DNA from 2 places in the Thermomonas sp. HDW16 genome. Region 1 is predicted to be linked to the other one. Evidence: riboswitches for the same ligand, from Rfam matches in the RefSeq annotation. Region 1 holds a riboswitch; the other holds the start of a gene.
What was found. A riboswitch is a leader RNA that binds a small molecule or an ion and turns the genes downstream of it on or off. The one in region 1 is predicted to bind cobalamin.
Positions count from the first base shown of each region.

Region 2: another riboswitch for cobalamin. It lies ahead of btuB (TonB-dependent vitamin B12 receptor); the one in region 1 lies ahead of G7079_RS08525 (ribonucleoside-diphosphate reductase subunit alpha).

Region 1 is NZ_CP049872.1:1,830,396-1,844,922, reverse strand. It holds gene rimP (ribosome maturation factor RimP) at 1-65, shown strand, start outside; gene nusA (transcription termination factor NusA) at 72-1,559, shown strand; gene infB (translation initiation factor IF-2) at 1,675-4,290, shown strand; gene rbfA (30S ribosome-binding factor RbfA) at 4,309-4,674, shown strand; gene truB (tRNA pseudouridine(55) synthase TruB) at 4,715-5,668, shown strand; gene rpsO (30S ribosomal protein S15) at 5,845-6,105, shown strand; gene pnp (polyribonucleotide nucleotidyltransferase) at 6,282-8,390, shown strand; cobalamin riboswitch at 8,489-8,726, shown strand; gene G7079_RS08525 (ribonucleoside-diphosphate reductase subunit alpha) at 8,910-11,327, shown strand; gene G7079_RS08520 (ribonucleotide-diphosphate reductase subunit beta) at 11,324-12,340, shown strand; gene G7079_RS08515 (oxidoreductase-like domain-containing protein) at 12,350-12,565, opposite strand; gene G7079_RS08510 (serine hydrolase) at 12,645-13,901, shown strand; gene nhaA (Na+/H+ antiporter NhaA) at 13,939-14,527, shown strand, end outside.
Region 2 is NZ_CP049872.1:672,819-687,345, forward strand. It holds gene G7079_RS02960 (DUF3375 family protein) at 1-505, shown strand, start outside; gene G7079_RS13460 (DUF3375 family protein) at 453-782, shown strand; gene G7079_RS02965 (DUF4194 domain-containing protein) at 784-1,593, shown strand; gene G7079_RS02970 (ATP-binding protein) at 1,493-4,801, shown strand; gene G7079_RS02975 (DUF3322 domain-containing protein) at 4,788-5,987, shown strand; gene G7079_RS02980 (lysoplasmalogenase) at 6,141-6,788, shown strand; gene btuB (TonB-dependent vitamin B12 receptor) at 6,855-8,735, opposite strand; cobalamin riboswitch at 8,858-9,102, opposite strand; gene G7079_RS02990 (TfoX/Sxy family protein) at 9,121-9,504, opposite strand; gene G7079_RS02995 (GAF domain-containing protein) at 9,501-9,989, opposite strand; gene G7079_RS03000 (TMEM175 family protein) at 10,032-10,757, shown strand; gene bioD (dethiobiotin synthase) at 10,754-11,434, shown strand; gene G7079_RS03010 (efflux RND transporter permease subunit) at 11,601-14,527, opposite strand, start outside.

The sequences.
Region 1 (14,527 bases):
AGAACACCCCTGACAAAAACCTCACCAACAAGCCGGCGGCCAGCGAGCCGTCCAGTGCGGAGTAAGCGGAAATGAGCAAGGAACTTCTTCTCGTCGTCGATGCGGTCGCGGCCGAAAAGGGCGTGCCGGAATCGGTGATCCTGGAAGCGATCGAAGCGGCGCTGGCCTCGGCGGCGAAGAAGCGTTACGCCGAAGAGGATGTGCTGGTGCGCGTGCAGATCGACCCGAAGGACGGCAGTTACGAGACTTACCGCCGCTGGGAAGTGGTCGCCGACGACGTGGTGATGGAATCGCCGCACCGCCAGGTGCGCCTGATGGACGCCGTGGACGAGAGCGATGACGCCGAAGTCGGCGACTACATCGAAGAACAGATCGAGAACCCGGATTTTGGCCGCATCGCCGCGCAGGCCGCCAAGCAGGTGATCGTGCAGCGCGTGCGCGAAGCCGAGCGCGCTCAAGTCGTGGATGCATGGAAGGATCGCGTCGGCGAGCTGGTGACCGGCGTGGTCAAGCGCGTGGAGCGCGGCAACATCTACGTCGACCTGGGCGGCAATGCCGAGGCGATCATCCCCAAGGACAAGGGCATCCCGCGCGACGTGCTGCGCACCGGCGACCGCGTCCGCGGCTACCTGTTCGACGTGCGTTCCGAGCCGCGTGGCCCACAGCTGTTCATCAGCCGCGCCGCCCCGGAATTCATGATGGAGCTGTTCAAGCTGGAAGTGCCGGAAGTCGGCCAGGGCCTGGTCTCGATCATGGCCTGCGCACGCGACCCGGGCGACCGCGCCAAGATCGCGGTACTGGCGCACGACAACCGCACCGATCCGATCGGCGCCTGCATCGGCATGCGCGGTTCGCGCGTGCAGGCGGTGACCAACGAATTGAACGGCGAGCGCGTCGACATCGTGCTGTGGAGCGACAACGCCGCTCAGTTCGTGATCAACGCGATGGCGCCAGCCGAAGTGCAGTCGATCATCGTCGATGAAGACAAGCACTCGATGGACCTGGCCGTTGCCGAGGACAAGTTGGCGCAGGCGATCGGTCGGGGCGGCCAGAACGTGCGCCTGGCCAGCCGCCTGTCGGGCTGGCAGCTCAACGTGATGACTGCCGACCAGGTGCAGGCCAAGTCCGAGGCCGAACAGGCCACCGCGCGCCAGCTGTTCATGGACAAGCTCGAGGTCGACGAAGAGATCGCCGGCATCCTGGTGGCCGAGGGCTTCAGCACGGTCGAGGAAATCGCCTACGTGCCGGTCGGCGAGCTGCTGGCGGTCGAGGGCTTCGACGAGGACATCGTCGAGGAATTGCGCTCGCGCGCCCGCGACGCATTGCTCAACGACGCTTTGGCGGTCGAGGAAGGCCTGGAGGAACACCAGCCGGCCGAAGACCTGCTGTCGCTGGAAGGCATGGACGAAGCCACCGCATACGCGCTCGCCGAGCGTGGCGTGCGGACCCGCGAGGACCTGGCCGAGATGGCCACCGACGAAATCGCCGACATCGAGGATGTGGGCGAGGAACGCGCGGCGGCCCTGATCATGGAAGCCCGCAAGCACTGGTTCGAGTAAGCAGCACCTTGGGGCGGGTCCAGGCCCGCCACGCTTGATTGGCCGATGGGCTCGGGCCCGTCCTACAATCCCCCGATTCGGCCGCATGCGTGCGGCCAAAGACACCGGAATCCGAATGTCGCAACAAACCACAATCCGCAAGCTTGCCGAACTGGTGAACACGCCGGTCGAGAAACTGCTGGAGCAGCTGGCCGAGGCCGGCATGAGCTTCAGCGGCCCCGACCAGGTCGTGACAAGCATGGAGAAAGTGAAGCTGCTGGGCTTCCTCAAGCGTTCGCACGGCAAGACCGATGCCGCCGCGGACGAGGTCGTCGCGCCCGGCAAGATCACCCTCAACCGCAGCCGCAAGCAGGAAATCACCGTTGGCGGCAGCGGCAAGGCTGGCCGTGGCAGTGCCAGCACCATCGATGTCGTGGTGCGCAAGAAAGTCACCTTGAGCAAGCCGGGTGCCACGCCTGCACTGACCGCCGCCGAGGAACAGGATGCCGAGCGTGCTGAGATCCTGCGCAAGCTGGAAGAATCCCGCCAGCGCAACCTGACGGAACAGCAGCGCCTGGCCGAAGGCGATCGCAAGCGTGCCGAGGAACTGGCCGAGCGCAAGCGCGTCGAGGAAGAAGAGGCCGAGCGCGCGCGCATCGAAGCGACCGCCGCCGCGGAAGCGGCCGTGCTCGAAGAGGCCGGCAAGCCCAAGGCCGGTCACCACGGCCACGCACATCACCCGAAGCCCGCTGCCCCGCGCAGCGACGACAAGAACGCTGCTGCGCACAAGGGCAAGGCTCAGCGTGGTTCGCACGCGATGGTCGCCGGCGTCGAGGATGACGACAACGCCCAGCGTTTCGCCGGCCAGTTGCACCTGTCCGCATCGGAACGCGCGCGCCGCACCACCAGCGTGCGCGGCAAGGCCCGGCCGCAGAAGCGCGGCCAAGATCAGTCGCGTACCGGCACCGGCTTCAACAAGCCGACTGCGCCGATCGTGCGCGAGATCGCCATCGGCGATGCGATCACCGTGTCCGACCTCGCCCAGAAACTGGCGTTGAAGGGCGGCGACGTGGTCAAGCAACTGTTCAAGATGGGCGTGATGGCCACCATCACCCAGACCATCGACCATGACACCGCGGTGCTGGTGACCGAGGAACTCGGCCACAAGGCCGTGCACGCCGATGCGGGCGATGCCGAGAGCGAATTGCTGGCGCACGTCGAGCAGGTGCAGGGCGATCAGCAGCAGCGGCCGCCGGTGGTCACCATCATGGGCCACGTCGACCACGGCAAGACCTCGTTGCTGGACTATATCCGCCGCACCAAGGTCGCCTCCGGCGAAGCCGGCGGCATCACCCAGCACATCGGCGCGTACCACGTGGAAACGCCGAAGGGCGTGATCAGTTTCCTCGACACCCCGGGCCATGCCGCGTTCACGCACATGCGCCAGCGCGGCGCCAAGCTGACCGACATCGTGATCCTGGTGGTCGCGGCGGACGATGGCGTGATGCCCCAGACGATCGAGGCGATCCAGCACGCGAAGTCGGCGAAGGTGCCGCTGATCGTGGCGATCAACAAGATCGACAAGTCCGACGCCGATCCGTCGCGGGTCAAGAACGACTTGTTGGCGCACGACGTGGTGGCGGAAGAATTCGGTGGCGACACCCAGATGGTGGAGCTGTCGGCGAAGACCGGCCAGGGCGTGGACGACCTGCTCGATGCGGTGTCGCTGCAGGCCGAAGTGCTCGACCTCAAGGCCGTGTTCGAAGGACGCGCCAGTGGCGTGGTGATCGAATCCTCGCTGGACAAGGGCCGTGGCCCGGTCGCGACGGTGCTGGTGCAGCAGGGCACGCTCGCCAAGGGCGATTACCTGGTCTGCGGCATCCAGTACGGCCGCGTGCGTGCGTTGTTCGACGAAACCGGATCGCAGGTGCCACAGGCCGGCCCGTCGATTCCGGTGCAGATCCTCGGCCTGTCCGGCGTACCGGAAGCGGGCGACGATTTCGTGGTCGTGGCCGACGAACGCCTGGCCAAGGACGTGGCCCAGCAGCGTGACGCCAAGCGCCGTGAAACGCGCCTGGTCGCCGCTGCCGGCAACCGCATGGAAGACATCATGGCGCAGATGGGCGAGGGCGCTGCGCAGCAGACCCTCAACCTGGTGGTCAAGGCCGACGTGCACGGTTCGATGCAGGCCCTGCGCGAAGCGCTGACCGGCCTGTCCAATGATCAGATCCGCATCAATGTGATCGGTTCCGGCGTGGGCGGCATCACCGAGTCCGATGCGCAACTGGCGGCGACCTCCAAGGCCACCGTGATCGGCTTCAACGTGCGTGCCGATGCCTCGGCGCGCAAGGTGATCGAAGGCAACGGCGTCGACCTGCGTTACTTCTCGATCATCTACGACGTCATCGACCAGGTGAAGCAGGTCGCCTCGAACGTGCTGGGCAAGGAAATCCGCGAGGAGATCATCGGCACCGCCGACGTGCGCGACGTGTTCCGCAGCTCCAAGTTCGGCGCGGTTGCCGGCTGCATGGTGGTGGAAGGCGTGGTCAAGCGCGGCAAGCCGATCCGCGTGCTGCGCGACAGCGTGGTCATCTTCGAAGGCGAACTGGAATCGCTGCGCCGCTTCAAGGAGAACGTGGACGAAGTTCGCGTCAACACCGAATGCGGCATCGGCGTGAAGGCGTACAACGACGTCAAGCCGGGCGACCAGATCGAATGCTTCGAGCGCATCGAGGTGCAGCGCACGCTGTAAGGCGTGCGCACAACCCACATGGCACAGAAGTCCTTCCATCGCACCGACCGCGTCTCGGCCCAGCTCCGCCGCGAGCTGGGCACGCTGGTGCACGAAGCCGTGCGTGAGCACGGCTTGGCATCGTCCAGTGTCTCCGACGTCGAACTCACCCGCGACATGGCGCATGCCAAGGTGTTCGTCACCGTGCTCATCCAGGAGCGCGCGCAGGAAACCATGAAGGCGCTGAAGGAACTGGCGCCGGAAATCCGCTACAAGCTGGCGCATGCGATGAAGCTGCGGCACGTGCCGGAGCTGCATTTCCACTACGACGAGTCGATGGATCGCGGCGAGCGCATCGACAACCTGCTGCGCGACCTGCGCACCAGTGACGACGACGCCGAATAATCCATCGGCACCGCCGCCGCGCCCCAAGCGCGAACGCACGGTGTTCCGCCGGCTCGACGGCATCCTGCTGCTGGACAAGCCGCAGGGCCTGTCGAGCAACCAGGCGTTGCAGCGCGTGCGGCATCTGTTCCGTGCCGAGAAGGGCGGACATACCGGCAGCCTCGATCCGTTGGCCACCGGCTTGCTGCCGGTGTGTTTCGGTGAGGCCACCAAGATCGCTGGCGGCCTGCTGGGCGCGCGCAAGGCCTACGAAACCGTGGCCCGGCTCGGCATCACCACTGACACCGACGATGCCGAAGGCCAGCCGCTGCGCGAACGTCCGGTGCCGGCGATCACCATCGACACCATCGACGCAGCGCTGAAGCAGCTGACTGGTCGCATCCGCCAGCGCCCACCGATCTATTCGGCGCTCAAGCGCGGCGGCGAGCCGCTCTACGCCAAGGCGCGACGCGGCGAGACCATCGAAATCGACGAGCGCGAGATCGACGTCCACGCCTTCGAACTGCTGAACGCCGCTGACTTGCTGGATGGCGACGAGCCTTTGTTGCGCCTGCATGTCGAATGCGGTTCCGGTACCTATGTGCGCAGCCTGGTGCGCGACCTTGGCGAGCTGCTCGGTTGCGGCGCGCACGTGGCCGAATTGCGCCGCCTGTGGGTGGATCCGTTCCGCGAGCCGCGGATGTGGACGCTTGAAGCGCTGGAAAACCTGCGTGCGCAGGCCGGCGAGCGCGTGCTGGAGGCTTGCCTGCTGCCGATCGAGGCCGGGATGACGTCCTGGCCGCAGGTCAGGGTCAGCGAGCCGCAGGCGCAGCGGCTGGGTCGCGGGCAAGGCTTGCGCGGGCCGTACCAGCCGCAGGGGCAGGTGGCCCTGCTGGACGAGCACGGTCGTGGCCTGGGCCTGGGCGAGGTCGATGCCGAGGGCGGGTTGCGCCCGTCGCGGCTGTTCCGCTGGGCCTCCGCGACCGGGGCATTGCTGGATTCGCCCGCTTCCTGAATTGCCCGGGCCGCAAGCACGGGCTATAATTCCGCTGCTATTTCGGGGCGATTACCCTGACGTGCACTTTCGCTCTTTTGTTTCATTCCGTTCACGGCGAGCCGTGCGGTGCGGAGGACAGGTTCACCAGAGCCGTTCACCCGTTCCTGCTGGTCACGCATCACAAGGTAAAAATCATGTCCATCGATTCACAGAAAGTCATCAACGAACACAAGCGCGGCGACAACGACACCGGTTCGCCGGAAGTGCAGGTCGCCCTGCTGACCGCCCGCATCGAGCTGCTGACCGAGCACTTCAAGACCCACAAGCAGGATCACCACAGCCGTCGTGGCCTGCTGATGATGGTCAACCGTCGTCGCAGCCTGCTCGACTATCTGCACCGCAAGGATGCAGATCGTTACAAGGCGCTGATCGGCAAACTCGGCCTGCGTCGCTGATCGAAACACCTACCGCGGCGCAGTGATGCGCCGCGGTTCGTTTTTGCGGTACCGAATTTTCGCGTTACACGAATTGCACACCCTCGCGGCCATGCCGCATTCCCGCATCGCACCGCGATGCAGCGCACGGAGCGGGGCTCCGTTGCGTCGACGATAAAGACATCAAGGATTCCCAAGTGGCGAAGATCAGCAAGAGCTTCCAGTACGGCGACAAGACCATCACCCTCGAAACCGGCGAGATCGCACGCCAGGCCGGCGGCGCGGTCATGGTCTCCTGCGACGGCACCATGGTGCTGTGCACCGCGGTGGCGGCGAAGACCCAGCGCGAAGGCCAGGACTTCTTCCCGCTGACCGTGGATTACCAGGAGAAGTTCTACGCCGGCGGTCGCATCCCGGGTGGCTTCTTCAAGCGCGAAGGCCGCGCGACCGAAAAGGAAACCCTGACCAGCCGCCTGATCGATCGCCCGATCCGCCCGCTGTTCCCGGAAGAGTTCAAGAACGAAGTGCAGGTCATCGCGACCGTCATGTCGCTGAACCCGGAAATCGATGGCGACATCCTGGCGCTGATCGGCTGCTCCGCCGCCGTGTCGCTGACCGGTGCCCCGTTCCAGGGCCCGATCGGTGCCGCCAAGGTCGGTTACAAGGACGGCAAGTACCTGCTCAACCCGACCGTCAGCGAGCTGAAGGAATCGCAGCTTGAGCTGGTCGTCGCCGGTACCAGCGAAGCCGTGCTGATGGTGGAATCCGAAGCCGCAGAGCTGTCCGAAGACGTGATGCTGGGCGCGGTGATGTTCGGCCACAAGCACATGCAGGTCGCGATCAACGCGATCAACGAACTGGTCACCGAAGCCGGCACCAAGACCTGGGACTGGAAGGCCCCGGCGAAGAATGAATCGCTGATTGCCGCCGTCAAGGAAGCCGTGGGCGGCCAGCTGGCTGAAGCCTTCCAGGTGCGCGACAAGCTGCAGCGCAAGGATGCGATTTCCGCGATCAAGAAGGATGTGGTCGGTGCGCTGGCACCGCGTGCCGAGGGCGAAGGCTGGAACCCGGCCGACCTGGGCAAGGAATTCGGCGAGCTGGAATACCAGACCATGCGCGGTTCGGTGCTGGACACCAAGGTCCGCATCGACGGCCGTGCGCTGGACACCGTGCGCCCGATCACCTCCAAGGTCGGCGTGCTGCCGCGCGTGCACGGCTCCTCGCTGTTCACCCGTGGCGAGACCCAGGCGATCGTCGCCGTGACCCTCGGCACCGCGCGTGACGGCCAGGTCATCGACGCCGTCGGTGGCGAGTACAAGGAACACTTCCTGTTCCACTACAACTTCCCCCCGTACTCGGTGGGCGAAGCCGGCCGCATGATGGGCCCGAAGCGCCGTGAAATCGGCCACGGCCGCCTCGCCAAGCGCGGCGTGCTGGCGGTGATGCCGACCATGGAAGCCTTCCCGTACACGATCCGCGTGGTCTCCGAGATCACCGAGTCGAACGGTTCCTCGTCGATGGCCTCGGTCTGTGGTTCCTCGCTGGCGCTGATGGATGCCGGCGTACCGGTCAAGGCACCGGTCGCGGGTATCGCGATGGGCCTGGTCAAGGAAGGCGACAACTTCGTCGTGCTGTCCGACATCCTGGGCGACGAAGATCACCTCGGCGACATGGACTTCAAGGTGGCCGGCACCAGCAACGGCATCTCCGCGCTGCAGATGGACATCAAGATCCAGGGCATCACCGAGGAGATCATGAAGGTCGCGCTGGCCCAGGCCAAGGCTGGCCGCCTGCACATCTTGGGCGAGATGGCCAATGCGCTGACCGCGCCGCGTGGCGAGCTGTCCGAGTTCGCGCCGCGCCTGCTGACCATCAAGATCCACCCGGACAAGATCCGCGAAGTGATCGGCAAGGGCGGTTCGGTGATCCAGGCGATCACCAAGGAAACCGGCACCCAGATCGACATCCAGGATGACGGCACCATCACCATCGCATCGGTGAACGCCGCTGCCGGCCAGGCCGCCAAGTCGCGCATCGAGCAGATCACCTCCGACGTCGAGCCGGGCCGCATCTACGAGGGCAAGGTCGCCAAGCTGATGGACTTCGGCGCGTTCGTCACCATTTCCCCCGGCAAGGACGGCCTGGTGCACGTCTCGCAGATCTCCAACGACCGCGTCGAGAAGGTCTCCGACGTGCTCAAGGAAGGCGACATGGTCAAGGTCAAGGTGCTGGAAGTCGACAAGCAGGGCCGCATCCGCCTGTCGATGAAGGCCGTGGCCGAAGGCGAGGGCGTCGCGGCCGAATAAGCCGTCGAATCGCTGTCGCTGCATCGAAAAGCGGGCTTCGGCCCGCTTTTTGTTTACGTGGAATCCGAACATATGGGATTGACGATATCGGCCGACCACACTATGTTGTGGCTGTCGGTTTCGCGGTCGCAAGGCTGCGGATGAAAAGGGAAGCCGGTTCGGCCCGTGTCCTCGGACATCGGGCCCATCCCGGCACTGCCCCGCAGCGGTAGGTGGACACGAGGTCGCGTTACGCACTGGGGCGGTGGCCCTGGGAAGCAGCGACCGAGGTGGTCGGGATGAAGATCCCGGCCGGATCCACGAGTCCGAAGACCTGCCGACAGCCGCGCGATGCACGCCGCGCGGTGCCGGCCGCGGAATCTCCGGGGGAGATGGCTGGTGCAGCAGGCACGGCCGCATCCCGAGCTTCCCGATGCGTCGCGGTTCCTGCGACACCGCGCTTCCACCCTGTGTCTCCGATGCCATCCATGCCTGCGAGGGACAGGCTTGGGCCCGTGCATCCTGCATGGAGACACCGCTATGTCCGAGACACTGGCCACCGTGGCCGAGGCGCCCGTCGCGCCGTCCTTCGACCTGACTTCGCCGCCGACCGCGACCACGATGCGCGTGACCAAGCGCAACGGCACCGGCGAGGCGGTCGACCTCAACAAGATCGTGCGCGCGGTGACCCGCGCCGCCGAAGGCCTGCACGCGGTGGAGCCGATGCGCGTGGCCACCCGCACGATCTCCGGCCTGTACGACGGCGCGACCACCGCCGAGCTCGACGAACTGTCGATCCGCACCGCCGCGCTACTCACCGGCGAGGAACCCGAATACGGCAGGCTGGCCGCGCGCTTGCTGTCGAGCGTGATCGCCAAGGAAGTGGCGGGGCAGGAGATCCATGCGTTCTCGCAATCGGTCGCGCGCGGACACGAACTGGGGCTAATCAACGATCGCCTGCTCGGCTTCGTGCAGGCCAATTCGCGCAAGCTCAACGACGCGCTGGACGCGTCCCTTGACCGCGGCTTCGACTACTTCGGCCTGCGCACCCTGTACGACCGCTACCTGCTGCGCCACCCGCGCACGCGCAAGGCGATCGAGACCCCGCAGCAGTTCTTCCTGCGCATCGCCTGCGCGCTGAGCGAGGACGTGCCGGAAGCGCTGGCGTTGTACCGGCGCATGGCCGAACTCGATTACCTGCCGAGCTCGCCGACGCTGTTCAACAGCGGCACCACCCACGAACAGCTATCGTCCTGCTTCCTGCTGGATTCGCCGCAGGACACGCTGGAATCGATCTACGCGAAGTACGGCGACATCGCGCAGTTGAGCAAATTCAGCGGCGGCATCGGCGTGAGCTACACGCGCGTGCGTTCGCGCGGCTCGCTGATCAAGTCCACCAACGGGCATTCCAACGGCATCGTGCCGTGGCTGAAGACGCTGGATTCCTCGGTGGCGGCGGTGAACCAGGGCGGCAAGCGCAAGGGCGCGGCCTGCGTGTACCTGGAACCCTGGCATGCCGATGTCGAGGAGTTCCTGGAACTGCGCGAGAACACCGGCGACGAAGCCCGGCGCACCCACAACCTCAACCTGGCCAACTGGGTGCCGGATCTGTTCATGCGCCGGGTCGAGGCCGATGCCGATTGGTCGCTGTTCGATCCGCGTATCGTCCCGGAATTCACCGACCTGTTCGGCAACGCCTTCGATCGCGCCTACGAGCAGGCGGAAGCGCAGGGCAAGGCGGTCAAGACGATCAAGGCGCGCGAGCTGTACGCGCGGATGATGCGCACGCTGGCGCAGACCGGCAACGGCTGGATGACCTTCAAGGACAAGTGCAACCGGGCGAGCAACCAGACGCTGCGCGCGGGCAACGTGATCCACCTGTCCAACCTGTGTACGGAGATCCTCGAAGTCACATCGACTGAGGAAACCGCCGTCTGCAATCTTGGCTCGATCAACCTGGCGCGTCATTTCGATGAGGACGGGTTCTTCGATTTCGACAAGTTGGCCGAAACCGTGCAGCTGGCGGTGCGCCAACTGGATCGGGTGATCGACCTGAATTTCTATCCGATCGAATCCGCGCGCCGCGGCAACCTGCGCTGGCGGCCTGTGGGGCTGGGCTGCATGGGCCTGCAGGACGTGTTCTTCCGCCTGCGGCTGTCGTTCGACAGCGAGGAAGCGCGCGTGCTGTCGGCGAAGATCGCCGAGACCATCTATTTCCACGCGTTGGAGACGTCGTGCGAACTGGCAGAGGAACGCGGCCGACACCCATCGTTCGCGGACACGCGTGCCGCCAGCGGCGAATTGCAGTTCGATGCCTGGGCCGTGGTTCCGGAAGATTTCGAGCGCTGGAATGCGCTGCGCGAGCGCATCAAGCTGCATGGCCTGCGCAACTCATTGCTGGTCGCCATCGCCCCGACCGCGACCATCGCCTCCATCGCCGGCTGCTACGAATGCGTGGAGCCGCAAGTCTCCAACCTGTTCAAGCGCGAAACACTGTCCGGCGACTTCCTGCAGGTGAACCGCTACCTGGTCGAGGAGCTGAAGAAGCTCGGCTTGTGGACGCCGGAAGTGCGCGATGCGATCAAGCAGGCCGAAGGCTCGATCCAGAACGTGGCGCAGGTGCCGGAGACGCTGCGCAGCATCTACCGCACGGCGTGGGAACTGCCGATGCGTTCGCTGATCGACATGGCCGCCGAGCGTGGTGCCTTCATCGACCAATCGGCCTCGCTCAACCTGTTCATGGAAAGCCCGAATATCGGCGCGCTGTCGTCGATGTACATGTATGCGTGGAAGCGCGGCATCAAGACCACGTACTACCTGCGTTCGCGGCCGGCGACGAAGATCGCCAAGACCACGGTGGCCAGCGCGGCGGCAACCGCGCCGAAGACGGAATACGCGCCGGTGGATGCGGTCGCCTGTTCGCTGGAAAACCCGGAAGCCTGCGAGGCCTGTCAATGAGCGCGCACCGCCAACTGCTGCTGGATCCCGGCTTCGAACTCACCCTGCGGCCGATGCGCTACCCGCAGTTCTACGAGATGTACCGCGACGCGATCCGCAATACCTGGACGGTGGAGGAAGTGGATTTCTCGCTGGACACCAATGACCTGAAGAACAAGTTCGGGCCGGCGGAGCGGCATTTGATCGAACGCTTGGTGGCGTTCTTCGCTACCGGCGATTCCATCGTCTCCAACAACCTGGTGCTGAACCTGTACCAGCACATCAATGCGCCGGAAGCGCGCATGTACCTGTCGCGCCAGCTGTACGAGGAAGCGCTGCACGTGCAGTTCTACCTGACCCTGCTGGATACCTATCTGCCGGATCCGAACGAGCGTGCCAAGGCCTTCGCCGCGGTCGACAACATCCCGTCGATCCGGCGCAAGGCCGAGTTCTGCTTCAAGTGGATCGACTCGATCCAGGACCTGCGCCGTATCGAGACCCGCGAGCAGCGCCGCCGTTTCCTGCTCAACATGGTCTGCTTCGCCGGTTGCATCGAAGGCCTGTTCTTCTTCGCGGCCTTCGCCTATGTGTACTACCTGCGTTCGCGCGGGCTGCTGCACGGGTTGGCCAGCGGTACCAACTGGGTGTTCCGCGACGAGAGCGCGCACATGGCCTTCGCCTTCGAGGTGATCCGCACCGCGCGCGAGGAAGAGCCCGACCTGGTCGATGACGAATTCCGCCGCGAGGTGGTGGCGATGCTGGAAGAAGCGGTCGAATGCGAATACGCGTTCGCCGAAGACACCCTGTCCGGCGGCGTGGCGGGGCTGTCGCTGAAGGACATGCGCGAATACCTGCAGTACTGCGCCGACCAGCGATTGGCGCAGCTGGGCTTCGCCAAGCACTTCGGCTCGCGCAATCCGTTCCCGTTCATGGACCTGCAGGACGTGCAGGAGCTGACCAATTTCTTCGAACGCCGCGTCTCGGCCTACCAGGTTGGGGTGCAGGGCGAGGTCGGCTTCGACCACGCGTTCTGACGCGGATCGCTACGGTGTGGCTGCTGCGGTGTCCACATCGGGGTGCCGCAGCTTCCATGCGGCCAGTGCCTTCGCGTAGGCCTCAAGCTCCTCGGCATACAGGTCATGCACGCAGACCGGGCAGCCGCTGTCGCAGCAATCCGAGGGCAGGGGGCGTTCGGGCGCGATCGGCCGCGGATCGGCGTTTGCGCTGGACAGGGGATTGGACATCGACGAATCAGGCATGGTGACAGGCCGATTATCCCAGCCTGCGCGGATCCGTGGCAGCGCTTGCGGCATCGCGCGTGAAACGCTCCAATGGGGCATGACTTCGCATGCCTCTGGAGTGTCTCGCCGCGGTCTGCTGGCCGGCGGTTTCGGCCTGATGGCGTTGGCGGCCTTGCCGCCGAATGCGCGCGCAGCGGCCCGCTGCACCGTCGACGACTGGATGCCTTCCGAGGCCTTTCTGCAAGACCTGCCGCGGCAGATGCAGGCGCTGGGCGTGCCCGGCATCGCTATCGCGGTGGTGAATGAAGGCAGGCTGGCCTGGTCGCGCAGCTTCGGCGTGACCCGTGCCGAAGGCGGCGCGCAGGTTGATGAGCGAACCTTGTGGGAAGCGGCATCGCTGAGCAAACCGGTGTTCGCCTACACGGTGCTGCAACTGGTCGATCGCGGCGAGCTGGCCTTGGATACGCCCTTGGTGCAATACGCCAGGCCCGATTACCTCGGCGACTCGCCGTGGCTGGAACGCATCACCGTGCGCGACGTGCTGCGCCACACCACCGGCTTGCCGAACTGGCGCAAGGATCCCGCCAACGAAAAACTGGTGCCTGCAGTGGCACCGGGCACGCGCATCGACTATTCGGGCGAGGCCATCGTCTGGCTGCAACTGGTGGTTGAAGCGGTGACCGGCGAAAGCCTCGATCAAACGATGCACCGGTTGCTGTTCGAGTCTGCTGCTATGCACGACAGCAGCTATGGCTGGGATGCCGCGATGGCCGCGCGCTCCGTGTATGGCCACCGCGCGGTGGATGATCTGCAGCCGGGCATGCCGCAGCAGGGATTGCGCGACGCCTGGGATGCGGCATTGCCGATTGCCGAGCGCTGGCGCAAACCGCTCTCCACATGGCGCTATGCCGATGCCGAACGTGCGTTGCCGCTGGCTCGCGCGAACGTTAAGCCTGGCGTGCTGAACTGGCCAAGCGACATCCTGGCCAATGCCGCCGCCAGCCTGCGCTGCACGGCGGCCGACTACGCGCGCTTCATGTCGCTGATGGTGCATGCGCACCCCGCGGCGTGGGAGCTGCGGCCGCAGACGCGCACGGCGATGCTCACTCCGCAGATCGCGTTGCCCGACCGATGGACGGAGAAAGGGCTGGGTTGGAACATCGAAGCCACGCCTGCCGGCCCAGTGCTGTACCACTCGGGCAGCAATGCGGGCGTGTTCAAGGCCTTCGCATTGGGCGATGCCACGCGTCAGCGTGCGATCGTGTTGTTGACCAATGCCGCCAACGGCAACTTGCTGTACAGGCGCATTGTTCGCGCGAGCACAGGACTGGATCTGCTGGCGTTCGACGTCTGACGATGACTGCATGTAGAACCACTGAATTGGAGGGGGCATGAACGAGGTCGCGGCAACTTCCAATCGCCTGGATCGTCCGGTCGATCCTGCCTACGACCATGTGCTGGGGCCGGACGATGCGGCGATCACCCTGGTCGAATACGGCAGTTACGCCTGTCCGCATTGCCGCGCCGCCAATGAACGCGTGGCCCAGGTGCGCAATGAGTTGGGCGACCGCGTCCGCTACGTGTTCCGGCAGCGCCCGCTGGCCGGCAATGACCTGGCCCTGCGTGCGGCGCAGTTGGCAGAATCGGCGGATCGCGAGCAGTTCTGGCAGACGCATGTCGAATTGATGACGCGTTCGGTCGCGTTGACAGAGGACGACCTATGCGCGGTACGCGACACGTTGGGGCTTGATCGGTTGCCGCCGGAGCAGGCCGAAGTTGCCGGACATCGCGGCATCGAGCGCGTACTGGTCGACGTGGACAGCGCCGCGGCAAGCGGCGTGCGGGTGGTGCCCACGTTCTTCATCAACGGTCGCCGTTATGACGGACCGTGGGATGAAAGTTCGTTCACCGATGCCATGCTCGGTTCGCTCGGCCACCGCGTGCGTTCGGCCGCACTGGATTTCGCCAGTTGGGCGCCCT
Region 2 (14,527 bases), 1.2 Mb from region 1:
GCTCGAAACCGTCGAGGGTCGGGTATTCCAAGCATTCCATCAGCAGTTGCAACACGAAGTTGAGCTGGAGGCAATGAAGCGCCGGTTGCGCATCATTCTGCAGCACTCACAAGCCAGCGTCGCGTTGACCATGTCACAACAGACCGATCTGCGATGGTTGGTGATGCGCTTGGTCAAGGAGTCGGCTTCGGTCATTCGTGCACGCTCGCGCAGCGAACGCGATGTCCGCAGTTTTCTTCGTACAGGTCTGGCAGCTGAACATCATCGAGTCGGTCAACTGCTTAACGAGGTCTTTCGCCATGCCCAGGCTGTGGACTGGAGTATTACTTCGATACGCCGACAGCCGACACCTGCCGCCTCTGGCCGTCGCTTGTGGCGGCCTGCCCTTGGTAGAACGGCTGCGCTTCAAATCTCTGGACCAGCAGGCACTACGCGATCTGGATCTGCAGCGCATGGCCGGCGACATCGACCAGATCGACGAGGAGTTCTGGTCTTCGCTGGATAGCCTCGACCGAGAAGCGTTGGTGCGCGATACCGTGGAAACGATACACAGCAGCAACCAGCCACTGAGTCTAGCCGGCTTAGCGCAGCGGCTGCCTCCAACGCACGACCTGGAGTCCCTCGCCGTATGGCTTGGCTTAGCGCGGGAAGCGGACTGCACCATCGGCGAAGAGCGCGAAACTCTGGATCTCACCACCCGAGACGATCAGAACCTACGCTTCCATGTGCCGTTGCTCGTGCTCGACCCGGCGATGTTCGAGAACTTCGAATGGGAACCCTGACATGACTGCCGGCACTGAAGATATCGACCCGACCGTGGCCAGCTCCGGCGGATGCGACACCGGCGATTCCGCCAATGGGAGCGCGAAGACATCCGAGCAGACTCATGTGGTCACAGCGGTACGGGCCACGATCCTGGAGCTGATGAAGTACGGGCTCTTGGAGGAGGCCAGCAAGCCCAATCTCTACCGCAACGCGCTGTTGCATCAGGATGAAGTGGATCGGGTGCTGGGCTGGCTGGAGCTGGCACTGCGTATCGATGATATCCGCGGCTTGGCGTTCATTGTTGTGGCCGCAGCGCCCGACCGGGACGATGACGAATGGTCGCATCCACTGGTGCGCCGACTGCGCCTGACTCTGGAACAATCGCTGCTAGTCGCAATTCTGCGCCAGCAATTCGTCGCCCATGAGGTGGAATCCGGTGTCGGCGCAGGCGATGCCCGAGTCGCACTCGACGATCTTATTCCACACCTGCAGGCTTATCTGGGTGACCTGGGTAGCGACGCCCAAGAAAGAAAACGTCTGTTGACGCTGCTTGAGCAGCTCAAAGGGCACGGCATCGTCTCGGACGTCGATCAGCAGGAGCGGGTGACGATACGCCCGATCATCGCTCACCTGGCCAATCCCGAAAACCTCACCAATCTGGTGCAAGCGCTGCGCGAGGCTACCGGCGATGGCGATATCAATCCGACAACGGTCGAGGGGCGGATGAATGAGGAATTTACCTGCGCTGGCTTCCGGCAGCTACGTACTCACGCATCTGGACCTCTACGACTGGGGTGCTTTCGGTGGTCGCCACAGCGCGCAGATTGATCTGGCCGGCACCGCGATCATCGGCCCTACCGGCAGCGGCAAAACTACGTTGGTTGACGCACTGATGACCTTGCTGGTCGCCAGTCCCCGCTACAACCTGGCCTCCACCGGGGGGCATGAAAGTGATCGCGACCTGGTGTCGTATGTCCGTGGCGTATCCGGCGCCGGCAACGACAGCGATACCAACGAACACATTGCCCGCCCAGGCCCGGTCGTTACTGCGATCGCCGCGCGTTTCAGCGACGGCGAAGCAGTGCTGCGCATCGGCGGTTTGTTCTGGTTCGATGGCACCAGTTCTGCAACGACCGACCTCAAACGCCGCTGGATATTCTGTCAGAGCGATACCCCAGCTTTGGACGAATGGCTGGAAGCCCACCGCGATGGCGGAGCAAGGGTATTGAAGGAACTCGAGCGCCATTCGCCTGGGTTGAAAATTTACGAAGACAAGAAGTCATTCCTCGCGCGCTTGCGCGACCACTTTGAAGTTTCCGCAAACGCCTTCGCCCTACTCAATCGCGCTGCTGGGCTAAAGCAGCTCAACAGCATCGACACAGTGTTCCGCGAACTGGTGCTGGACGATCACTCCGCTTTTGACAGCGCCCGCGCTGTCACCAATGAATTCGACACTCTGGCTGGTATCCGGCAGGAGCTTGAGACCGCTCGCAAACAGCGCGACACACTAGCGCCGATTGAGAAGGGATGGTGCGAACACCAAGAAACGACCTCCAAGCTGGACGAACACAACCAGCTATTGGCTTTGCTTCCAACTTGGTTTGGCGAGCACGCCATCGCACTGTGGGAAAGTCGGGCCGCTGCCGAAAAGGCCAAACGGATCGAACTACAACAGCAGGCCGACACATTATCCGGTGAACTGATGCTGGGTCAGGCCAAGGAACAGGCACTGCAGGTGATCTATCTGCAGGCAGGTGGACAGCGAATCGAAGATCTGCGCCGACACATCAGTACTCAGGAAGGGAAGCTTGAACGACGTGAACGCCAGGCTGCGAGCTACCAAGCATGGGCAGCCGGCCTAGGTCTGGATCAGACGCTTACTCTTGCCTCGCTGCAATCCAACCAGGCAACGATCGAAAAGCGGCGAACCGAAGAAACCGGGCGCTGGAGTGAGCAAAAGCAGGCTGCATGGGAAATCGGTGCGAAACAGCAGGTTCTGCTCGTCGAACGTGACCGCCTGAAGCAGGAATTGCACGACGCTGAGCAGCGTCCTGGCTCGAATATTCCGGTCGAACAACAGCGTTTCCGCGGTCTGCTCGCAGAGCATCTTGGCGTAGGTGAAGATGCCGTACCCTTCGTTGCCGAGTTGGTCGAAGTCCAGTCGGAACAAGCGCATTGGCGCGGCGCCATTGAGCGCGCCATCGGTAGTGAGCGCCTTCGTCTGCTGGTTTCCCCGGAGTATTCCCCCGCCGCGCTGGACTGGATCAATGCGCGCGACAACCGCCTGCACGTTCGCCTGCGCGAGGCTTATGCGCCTGATGATCAGGTGAGATTTTTCGACGATGGATTCACCCGCAAACTCAATTTCAAGCCGCATGCCCATCGCCAGGCACTGAAGCGCTTGCTCACCGGAATCGATCGGCATTGCGTGGGTGACATCCAGACGTTGCACCGAACACCGCATGCGATGACCGTACAGGGGCTGATGTCCGGTCGCAGTGGGTACTTCGACAAGCAAGATCAGAAGCCGCTCGAACGCGACTGGATGACCGGCTTCGACAATCGCGACCAGCTCGCGCGTCTCGCACAGGATCTCGCCGCAGCAACGAAACTGCACGCGGAAAGAAAGGGCGAAATGCTTAAGGCCGAAGAGCTCGTGGAAGCCACAAGGCAAGGCTTATCGCTCCTGGATAGGATCAAAGATACGATTTTTGACGACATTGATGTCCCCGGTGCGCAGGCAGAACTCGAGCAGTTGACGCAGCAACTGAAGGCGTTGACAGCGCCAGCATCAGATCTTGAGCAGGCAAGAATCGAATGGGAGGCTGCCAAGAAGAACACAGAAGAATTGCGTGAGAAGCAGGTAAAACTGCAGACGCAGATCACGTTGATAGAACGAGCCATTGAGCAGGCGAACGACGCCGCGGACCGCATCAGGAAGAGAATTGGCAGCGGATTGGATGACAACCAGAAAGCGCTGGCCACCCAACACTTGAAAATCCCGCAGATCGACGATCTGACCGGACTGGACGACTTGGAGCGCGATGAAAGCGGACGCTTCCAACAGCAAATCAAGCGCTTGTCCGACCGCCGAAACCACATTGAGCAGCAACTCATTCGCGATATGGGCAAGGCGAAAGCAGCGGACACCGGTGCATTGTCCGAGGTCGGTACAGAATTACAGGACGTGCCGGCCTATCGCAAACGTCTGAACGTACTGGACGAAGAAGCGCTTCCCGAAAAACTCAGCCGTTTCCTCACCTACCTAAACCAGTCTTCCGATCAAGGTGTGACCCAACTGCTCAGCGAGATCGACAGCGAAGTCTCCGTGATTGAGGAGCGCATAGCCGACCTCAACGCCACCTTGGAGCGGGTGGATTTCCAGCCCGGTCGCTACCTGCGCCTGGAACCACAGCGGGTCGAGCACGAGAGCCTGCGTACCCTGCGGCAGGCACGCGCCCATCTGCGTTCGGCCCAGCTCAAGGATGACCTGGGCGAAAGCCACTACCGCGCCTTGGCAGACTTGGTCGGCCTGCTGCGTGATGCCGTGGAACGGCGAAAGACCCTCGGTGCACTGGCACTGCTCGATCCCCGCTACCGGCTGCAGTTCGCTGTTCTGGTGATCGAACGCGGCAGCGGCAAGATCATCGAGAAGCGCACCAGCTCCCAGGGCGGCAGCGGCGGTGAGAAGGAGATCATCGCCAGCTACGTGCTTACCGCCTCGCTCAGCTACGCCCTATGCCCACCAGGCAGCCAGCGGCCCTTATTCGGCACCATCGTGCTCGACGAGGCCTTCTCCAAGAGTTCTCAGGCAGTGGCCGGGCGCATCATCCGCGCCTTGGCGGAATTCGGCCTGCACCCACTCTTCGTCACACCAAACAAGGAACTGCGCTTGCTACGGGAACACACCCGTTCCGCCATCGTCGTCCACCGCAGAGGCGCGCAGGCGACCATGACCTCGCTGAGCTGGGAGGCGTTGGAAACGCATGCGCTCAGCCGCGCTCAGCGGCAGGAGCATGATGTTGAAGTCGCCTGACGAACTCGCCACCATCCTGACCCGGCAATGGCAAAGTGCCGACAAGCGCGAAGACTATCTGCTCAATCCGCAGAGCTGGCCGATGGAAATCCCGATAGGTCGCCCGTCGCCTACGCTGTTCAAGCACCAAACAGCCAAAGTCCGCGAGCACATCGCACTTTGGCGGGCCGTGACCGTGGGCGATGTGCAATGGAAGGACACGGTCTTCCGCAGTGCCGCTGGGCCAGTGTCACTGCCACTGCATTGGCAGCTGTCCTCGCCAGATGAATGGGCACAGGCATCGGGCGATGCCCAAGTGCAAATGGAACTACAACGACTTCGATACCTGCTCGATCGCGCCGACCCAAGCTTCCACACGCTTCTGATCCGGCAACGCGGGCTGTGGCGTGAGCGTAACGACGAAGAGGTTGTGCAAGCAACCGCGTTGACCCTTGAACTGGAGCCCGGTATCGCGGCCGGCCGTCCCCTGCGGGGTCTCGCCCTTGCCGGCATCGACAGCAAGTTCATCGAACGCAATCGCGGATTGGTGACCGCGCTGCTAGATATCCGCTTCGAGGGTCAGGCGTCTCAACTTGGTCTCACCAGCTTTCTGGATGCCGCCGATGAGGGTGACCATTGGCTACTGGTCGTGCCTCTGGCAGCGGGGCAGCTGCCCTTCGCCCAGCAGCGTGTACGGGCCCGTGAGTTGATGCAGACACCGCTATTGGCCGGGCACATCCTGTTGATCGAAAACGATCGGTGCCTTCACCTGCTGCCATCGCTGCCCGACACCATCGCCGTCCTCGGTTCTGGCCTCGACCTCGCATGGTTGCGCGCGGATTGGTTGTGCCAGCGCCATTTGGGATATTGGGGTGATATGGATACTTGGGGCCTGCATATGCTTGCGCGTGCCCGCGGTCTGCAGCCCCACCTGCAGCCTTTGCTCATGGAGCGTGCCTTGTTCGATCTCCATGCGTCTGCGCTCGCGGTACCGGAGCCGGTCCGCGCCGGCTCGGAGCCCCCAGATGGACTGTCAGATCATGAGAAGGATTTCTACCGCCATCTGCTCGGTCTATCTAAGGGGAGGCTTGAGCAAGAATTCTTGCCCTTGGATACAGTTGCTTCTGTTCTGTTCGTCTGGCACGAACTCGGGAGCGAATTCAGCAAATCCAGTCGTGGAGACATAGCAGATTTGAATTTGGGATAGAACTTTATTTCGCGTGCAGTTTTGGTGACAGGCGGATTCAGGATAGAACTTTAAGTTTTCACCCAGAGCAGTGCTGACGAAGAATCAGCTACTTGCGCTTGTTTCGGGATAGAGCTTTTTTACCCATATACACACTTTTCCACCAATATCCGCTTGGCCGGCATCGCCGCATTGGCGTGCCTGGCGATCCTCGCCCTTTATCTGCCCGGACTGCATCCGCTGTTCTACGCGTGCAAGCCGCTGGCAACGTTGGCGATCCTCGTGCTGGCCGTGCGCCTGCCTGCAGACGAGTCGCGTTACCGCCGCGGCATCGTGATCGGCCTGTGCTTCGGCCTGCTGGGCGATGTGTTGTTGATGCTGCAAGGCGAGGCCGCGTTCATGGCGGGTCTCGGCGGTTTCCTGTTCGGTCATGTCGCATACCTGCATGCGTATCGACAGCGCGCAGCGTTGTTCGCAGCGGCGTGGCCGTTCGTTTCATATGCGGCGCTGGCCTGTGCCGTGCTCGCATGGCTGTGGTCGTACCTGCCGGCGGATTTGCGCGTGCCTGTGGTGGTCTACGTGGTGGTGCTGGGCGCGATGGCCGCGCAAGCCGCTGCAGTGTGGTGGCGCCGCCGCGATGCCGCGACCGCCTGTGCAGCCATCGGTGGTGCGTGTTTCCTCGTTTCCGATGCCATCCTCGCCATCGACCGTTTCGCCCTGCCGTTCACCGCCGCGCAGGCGCTGCTGCTCATGCTGTATTGGCTGGCGCAGGCGCTGATCGCCCTGTCGGTGCAGCCGTCGTCCGCGACAACGCAGCGCTGAGCATCGCCCAATAAAAAGGCCCGGCATCCTGCCGGGCCCTAGCATCCATGCGTTGTCGCTCCGTACTTACTTCGGCTGCCAGCGCAGGCTCAGGCCCCATTCGCGACCCGGCTGGTTGTAGTACGCGCTGGTTTCGTAGCCCTTGTCGAAGGCATTGACCAGGCTGGCCTGCAACGTCCAGTCCGCGGCGAAACGCCACGATGCACGTGCATCGATGGTGCCGTAGCCGCCCACCCGCAAGGTGTTGGCCACGTCGTCCCAGCGTGCGGCTTCGGCGATGCCGCTGATGCCGACACCGAAATCGCCGAGGTCGCGATCCAGGTCGATCCGCGCACTGCGCTGCGGCCGGCGCGGCAGGCGCTTGCCGTGGTTGATGCCCGTGCTGAGGTTGCGTGCATCCAGCGTGCCGAGTTGGCCGCGAATATCCCACCCGCCAACTTGCGTGCTTGCGACAAGCTCGATGCCGCGGATGCGCGTGGTCTCGATGTTGTTGGCGGCGAAGATTGCGGTGTCGTAGACGATCAGGTCGTCGATGTCGTTGCGGTATGCGTTGAGCTGCCACTGCCAGCTGTCACGTTCCTGACGCAGCGAGAGTTCGCTGTTGCGTGCCGCTTCCGGACGCAGTGCCGGGTTGCCGTAATACGGGTAGTACAACTCGTTGAAGCTTGGCGCCTTGAATGCGGTGGCATGGCTAGCGGTGATGCGCCAGCCGTCGGCGAAGCCGAAGCCCCAGGCGATGCCGCCGGTGGTCTTGCCGCCAAACTGGTCGTTGTCGTCGCGACGCAGGCTGGCCTGCAGGTCGTGCGCACCGAACTTGCCCTGGTACTGCGCGAATGCAGCGCGGTTGCCGCGTGCGGCATCGAACGGGGAGAACGGATCCTGAACATCGGCGCGGTCACGCAACCAGTCGTAGCCCAAGCTCAGCAACTGGCCTGCGGCGAGCGTGATGTCGCCCTGCACGGTGGCGCTGTCGCGGGTGGTGAGGAAGCGATTGGCGAACGATGCGCCCAGGTAATTATCGGAATCGTCGCGGTTGCGACCCAGCGTCAGTCGCAGCACCAGCGCCTCGCTGGCATCGAAGCGCACGCTGCCGCCGATCACTTGCTGCAGCAAGTCGGAATTGTCCGGCAGGCCCCACGCCGGGTCGCCGTCGTACTCATTGTGGCCGCGCGCGCGCAGCGCATGCGCATCGAATTGCCATGCATCGCCTGCCTTGAAATCCGCACGTAGCGAGGCGTTGTTGTTGCGATAGCCATCGCGATCCGGATCCGGATTGTCCATGCCGCAGCCTGCGTATTGCGGCGCACCGATGCCGCGACAGGCATTGATGCCATCTGTGGACTGATGGCCGATATCGATGCCCACGCCACCACGCGTACCGCGCAAGTCGACGCCGGCCGACGCTTCGCGATAGCCATTGCTGCCGGCGCCGATGCGGGCGCGGCCACGCACGCCTTCACCACCCTGTCCGCGGCGGGTGAACACCTGGATCACCCCGCCGATCGCGTCCGCGCCGTACAACGAGGAACGCGGGCCGCGCACGATCTCGATGCGCTCGATCTGCTCCAGCGGGAGGTCCTGCAACGAGGTCAGGCCGGAGGTGGCCGAGCCGACGCGGATGCCATCGACCAGGAACAGGGTATGGTCGGATTCGGTGCCGCGCAGGAACAGCGTGCTGAGTTTGCCGAGGCCGCCCTGGTTGACCAGGGTCACGCCGGCGCGGCCGCGCAGCAGTTCCGGCAGCGAACGTGCCGTGCTCTGTTCGATCTCCTTGCGGTCGATGACCTCGACTGCGGCCAGCGCGGCATCAGCGGTGATCGCAGTGCGGGTGGCGGTGACCACCACGTTGTCCAGGTTCTTGGCATCGTCGTTCTGCGCGAATGCAAACGAGGGCGAAGACAGGGCGAGTGCGAGGGCGGTGAAACGAAGGGTGTTGCGCGACTGCATGGGGGTTCTCCGGCGCGCACGCCCGCGCGCCTTGACTGGAAGGGCGGCTGCCATGCGAACGGGAACGGACGGGCGATGCGGGAATACACATGCGCGACGTCGCGCGATGCCCGCCGCATCGCAACCAACATGGACTCCAGGGCCGGTCTCCGGGCTTGCGGGCGGAACCACGCAGTCGTGTGATTCCCGCTGGGCGCCTTCCCATGCCTGCATCGCGAGGATGCGTGCACAGTGGCCGATGCCGAGCTTGTCTCGCTTACCGTTGCGGGGGCAGCGCCGGACTGGAGCGCTGCTCGCGCTCGTCACCGGCTTCCCGTTTCAATCCTCGGGCGTGCGCCTTTGGATCACCTTGAAGCGCGCGCATTGTAGCGCAGCGACCACGCGCTCACTCGGCGGGCGTGTCCGGCGCGCTGCGGTCGTCGTCGAACAACCGGATTTCCGGCATGGCGCCCTCGTCCATCTGGGTGGTGGTGACCGGGGCGGCGGCGGGACGGCCGCGCGGCGGCGGCAGCTGGGCAATGGCCGCGTCCGCCGCCAGCACCAGCTGATGGCGACGCGCTTCCGGCACTTCCTGCCAGTGGCAGTCGACCAGTGCGCCTTCCAGCGAGTAGAGCAAGTTGAGGCTTGGCTTGAAGCCGGCGCGGCGCACTTTCATGTAAGCGTCCACGGCGCCGATCGCGGCGATGTCGTCCAGCGAGCGCAACCCGACCTGGCGTAGCCAGGCGGCGGATTTCGGGCCGATGTTGCGCAGCTTGGGGGTGGTGTTCACTGCAGGGACTCCAGATAGACCCGGGCAATCGCTTCCAGGCCTTCTTGGTCTTCAACGGAAAAACGCGCGGCAACAGGACTGTCGAGGTCGAACACGCCGATCAGTTCGCCATTCGTGGTCACCAGCGGCACCACCAATTCCGAGTTGCTGGCCGAATCGCAAGCGATGTGGCCCGGGAAGGCATGCACGTCCTCGATCCGCTGGGTTTGCCGCAAGCGCGCCGCCGCGCCGCACACGCCCTTGTCCAGCGGGATGCGCACGCAGGCGGGCAGGCCCTGGAACGGGCCAACCACCAGCTCGCGGCCGTCGAAGAAATAGAAGCCCACCCAATTCAGGTCGGGCAGCGCGTTGTACACCAGCGCGGACAGGTTGGCGGCATTGGCGATGCGGTCGCGCTCGCCATGCAACAGGGCATGCGCTTGTTGTAGCAACTGCGCGTACTGTTCCGGCTTGGTGCCGGCGAGGGGAATCGTGGAGAAGCTCATCGACGCAGTGTAGCAATGCGCATGCTGGGCTAAGCTTCCGGCATGCCGTCCACCCATTCACCACCTGTTTCCGTCCGCAAGGCACGGGGCCGCGAGGTCACCCGCATCGAGGCATTCGTGGATGCCGCGTTCGCGTTCGCGGTGACCTTGCTGGTGATTTCGCTGGATGCGATCCCGGACAACACGCAGGCGCTGCTGGATGCGCTCAAGGACATTCCCGCGTTCGCGGCCAGTTTCGCGCTGCTGGCGATGCTGTGGTGGGCGCATGCGGACTGGAGCCGCAAGTACGGGCTGGATGATGGTCGCAGTGTGTTCCTCAGTCTGCTGCTGGTGTTCCTGGTGCTGGTGTACGTGTATCCGCTGCGGATCATTTTTAGCGCGTTCTTCGGCTGGCTTAGCGGTGGCTGGTTGCCATCCGGCATCGCCATCGGAAGCGACCGCGACTTGCAGCTGCTGTTCACCGCCTATGCGCTGGCGTGGACCACGCTTGGCTTCGTGGTGGTGGCCCTGTACCGACATGCGTGGCGACAACGCGACGCGATCGGGCTGGATCGCCAGGAACGCATCGAATTGCAGGGCGCGCTGGCCGCGCAATGGATGATTCCGATGACCGGTTTGTTGGCCCTGCTGTTCATCGCAGCGGTCTCGATATTGGGCCATCCCGAACTGTCCGGCATGTCCGGTTTCGCCTACGCGTTGATGGCATTGACCGGCGTGGCGGTGGTGCGCGCGCGTCGTCGCGCCGAACGCGAACCAGACGGCGCATGAGTTTCGGCGTGTACGTCACCGGCACGGATACCGGCATCGGCAAGACGTTCGCCAGCTGTGCGCTGTTGCATGCATTGCGCTGGCATGGGTTGCGTGTGGTCGGCATGAAGCCGGTCGCCAGCGGCTGCGAGCGCATCGAGGGGCAGTGGAAGAATGCCGATGCGTTGGCGCTGCAGCGTGCAGGCGAACCCGGGATCGCCTACGCGGACATCAACCCGTTCGCTCTGGAGCATCCGTTGGCCCCCGAACTTGCCGCGCGCGATGCCGGCACGGAAGTGACATTGCCGCCAATCCTTGCCGCACATGCGCGGCTTGCCGACCAGTCCGATGGACTGGTTGTCGAAGGCGTGGGCGGCTGGGCAGCACCACTGTCGCCATCGCTGATGCAGGCGGATCTGGTGCGTGCCTTGCGATTGCCGGTGCTGCTTGTTGTCGGCTTGCGCCTGGGCTGCCTCAACCACGCCTTGCTGAGTGCGCGCATGATCGTCGCCGATGGCGCTTACCTGGCCGGCTGGATCGCCTCGCACGTGGATCCCGCGATGGAACGCGTGGAGGACAACCTTGCGATGCTTCGCGAACGACTGCCGGCGCTGTGCTGGGGCGTGTTGCCGCACGCGCCCGATGCCGATCCGGCGGAGTTGGCGCGGCATCTGCGGATTCCGACGCTGGCCGAGTAATCCCGCATGTGAAATGGGGTCGGAGTGAAGTTTCGCGACCTGCATCGTCGCTCATCGAAAGCACTCGGCACGAAATTCACTCTCACCCCATTTCAAGCCTGCATTCAATCCCGCAAAAGAAAACGCCCGGTTGCCCGGGCGTTTTCTGTTCAACCTTGCATCACGATCAGCCGTGTTGCGGTGCCGGTGGTGAATCCAGACGCGCGTCCTCCGCGGCCTGCACCGCTTCGCGTTCGCGATCATGCGAATGGTCACGGGCCAGGTACAGGTAGAACGCCGGCAGCACGAACAGGGTGAACATCGTGCCGATGGTCATGCCGGACACGATCACCATGCCCATCGAGAAGCGCGACGCCGCGCCCGGGCCCTTGGCGATCAGCAGCGGGACCATCGCGAACACCAGCGCGGCGGTGGTCATCAGCACCGGACGCAGGCGGATGCCGGTGGCTTCCTCGATCGCTTCGCGCTTGGACAGGCCCTGTTCGATCTGCAGCTTGTTGGCGAACTCCACGATCAGGATGCCGTGCTTGGAGATCACGCCGACCAAGGTCACCAGGCCCACCTGCGTGTAGATGTTGATGCTCATGCCGGGGAAGGCCTCGATCCCCATCATGCCGAGGATGCCGCTGAGGATCGCCAGCACGTTGAGCGCGAGCAATGCGCCACAGATCGCCATCGGTACCGTCAACAACATGATCAGCGCATCGCGGAAGCTCTCGAACTGCGCGGACAGCACCAGGAAGATCACCACCAGCGCAAGCGCCAAAGTCAGCAGCATCGCCGAACCTTCGGTCTTGAACTGGCGCGATTCGCCGGCGTAGTCGACGCTGTAACCCTGCGGCAACACTTCCTTTGCCGCTTCGTCGAGGATCGCCAAGGCCTCGCCCTTGCTCACGCCGGGGCGCGGGGCGAAGGTGATCGATACCGAGTTCAGCTGCTGGAAGCGTTTCAGCGATTGCGGCTGCGCGGTTTCCTTGAGCGTGATCACCGTGGACAGCGGGATCAGGTCGCCATTGCGGGCGCGGGTGTAGTAGTTGTCGAGCGCGGAGGCGTTGAGGCGATCGCTGCGCTGCACCTGCGGGATCACCAGGTAGGAGCGGTTCTGCATCGCGAAGCGGTTGCTGTAGCCGCCGGACAGCATCGCCGCCATGTCGGCCGCCAGCGTGCGCATGTCGATGCCGAGCGATGCTGCCTTGTCGCGATCGATGTTGACCTCGATCCGCGGCTTGTCGATCTTCAAATCCTTGTCGAGGAAGATGAAGCGCTTGCTCGCCATCGCCTTGGCCAGGATGCCGTCGGCCAATTCGGACAGCTGGCTGAGTTCGCCGACGCCGCCGATGATGAATTCGCCGCCACCATCGCCACCGGCGCTGGGCAACGCAGGCGGCACCAGGGCGAAGGTGTTGAGGCCGGTGACCTGGCTGATCTTCGGCTGCAATTCCTGCTGCAGCACCGCGTTGGTCGAACGCGAGCGCTCGCTCCACGGCTTCAGCACGAAGCCGGCCATCGCCATCGGGCTGGCGCCGCCGCCGCTGCCACCGAAGCCGCCGTTGAACAGGAAGTAGTTATCCACTTCCGGCACGCTCCTGGCGATCTCGGTGATTTCCTGCGTGTACTTCTCGACGTAGTCGAGCGTCGCGTACGGATCCGCCTGGGCGATCGAGAAGATGAAGCCCTGGTCTTCCATCGGCGCCGGTTCCTTGGGCGCGGTGACGTACAGGAAGCCGCAGCTGACCAGCACGATGGCACCGAATACCGCGATCACCGACTTGGTCTCCAGCGCGCCGTGCAGCTTGCGCTGGTAGCCCTGGCGCAGCCACTCGAAGCGCGCGTCCAGCCAGGCTTCCAGCTTGCCCTTGCCGCCGGCCGTGTGCGGCAGCAGGATCTTGGAGCTCATCATCGGTGTCAGCGTCAGCGCGATGATGCCGGACAGCAGCACCGCGCCGGCCAGGGTGAAGGCGAATTCGGTGAACAGCACGCCGGTCAGGCCGCCCTGGAAACCGATCGGCAGGTACACCGCGATAAGGGTCGTGGTCATCGCCACTACCGGCCACGCCAGTTCGCGTGCGCCGCGGATCGCCGCGTCGTACGGCGACATGCCTTCCTCGATGTGGCGGTGGATGTTCTCCAGCACGATGATCGCGTCATCGACCACGATGCCTATCGCCAGCACCATCGCCAGCAAGGTGAGCAGGTTGATGGTGAAGCCCATCAGCAGCATCAGGAACAACGCGCCGATCATCGACAGCGGGATGGTCACCGCCGGGATCAGCACGCTGCGGAAGCTGCCCAGGAACAGGAAGATCACCACGATCACGATGACCAGCGCCTCGACGATCGTGCTGATCACTTCGTTGATCGCGTCCTGGATCGCCTCGGTGCTGTCGTAGGGGATGGTCGCCTTGATGCCCTGCGGCAGGCCCGGGACGATCTGCTCGTCCCACAGCTTGCGCACATCCTTGATCACGTCCAGCGAGTTGGCGTCCGGCGCGACGAAGATGCCCATGAAGGTGGCGGCTTCACCGTTGATGCGCACCGAGGTGCCATAGCTTTCCGAACCCAGCGCGACGTCGGCCACGTCGCCGAGGCGAATGATCGCGCCGTCCTGCTCGCGCACCACCAGCTTGCGGAACTCGTCGGCGTCGCGCAGGTCGGTGCGCGCGGTCATGTCGATGGCGACCATCTGGCCCTTGGTCGAGCCCACTGCGGCCAGCACGTTGTTGGAATTCAGCGCGTTGGCCACGTCGCTGGCGGTGACCTTGAGCGCGGTCATGCGATCCGGCTTCAACCACACGCGCATGGCGAAGGTGCCGGCGCCGAGGATGTCTGCGCGCTGCACGCCCGGCACGGTGACCAGCTTGGGCTGGATCACGCGGGTCAGGTAGTCGGTGATCTGGTTGTTGTTGAGGGTCTCGCTGGCGAACGACACGTACATCGCCGCGATCTGCTGGCCCTGCTGCAGGTCGATCACCGGGTCTTCCGACTCCGGCGGCAGCTGGCCGCGCATCTTGTTGACCTTGGCCGAGATCTGGGTGAGCGCTTCGCTCGGGTCCTGGTCCAGCTTGATGTAGGCCTGGATCGTGCTGATGCCGG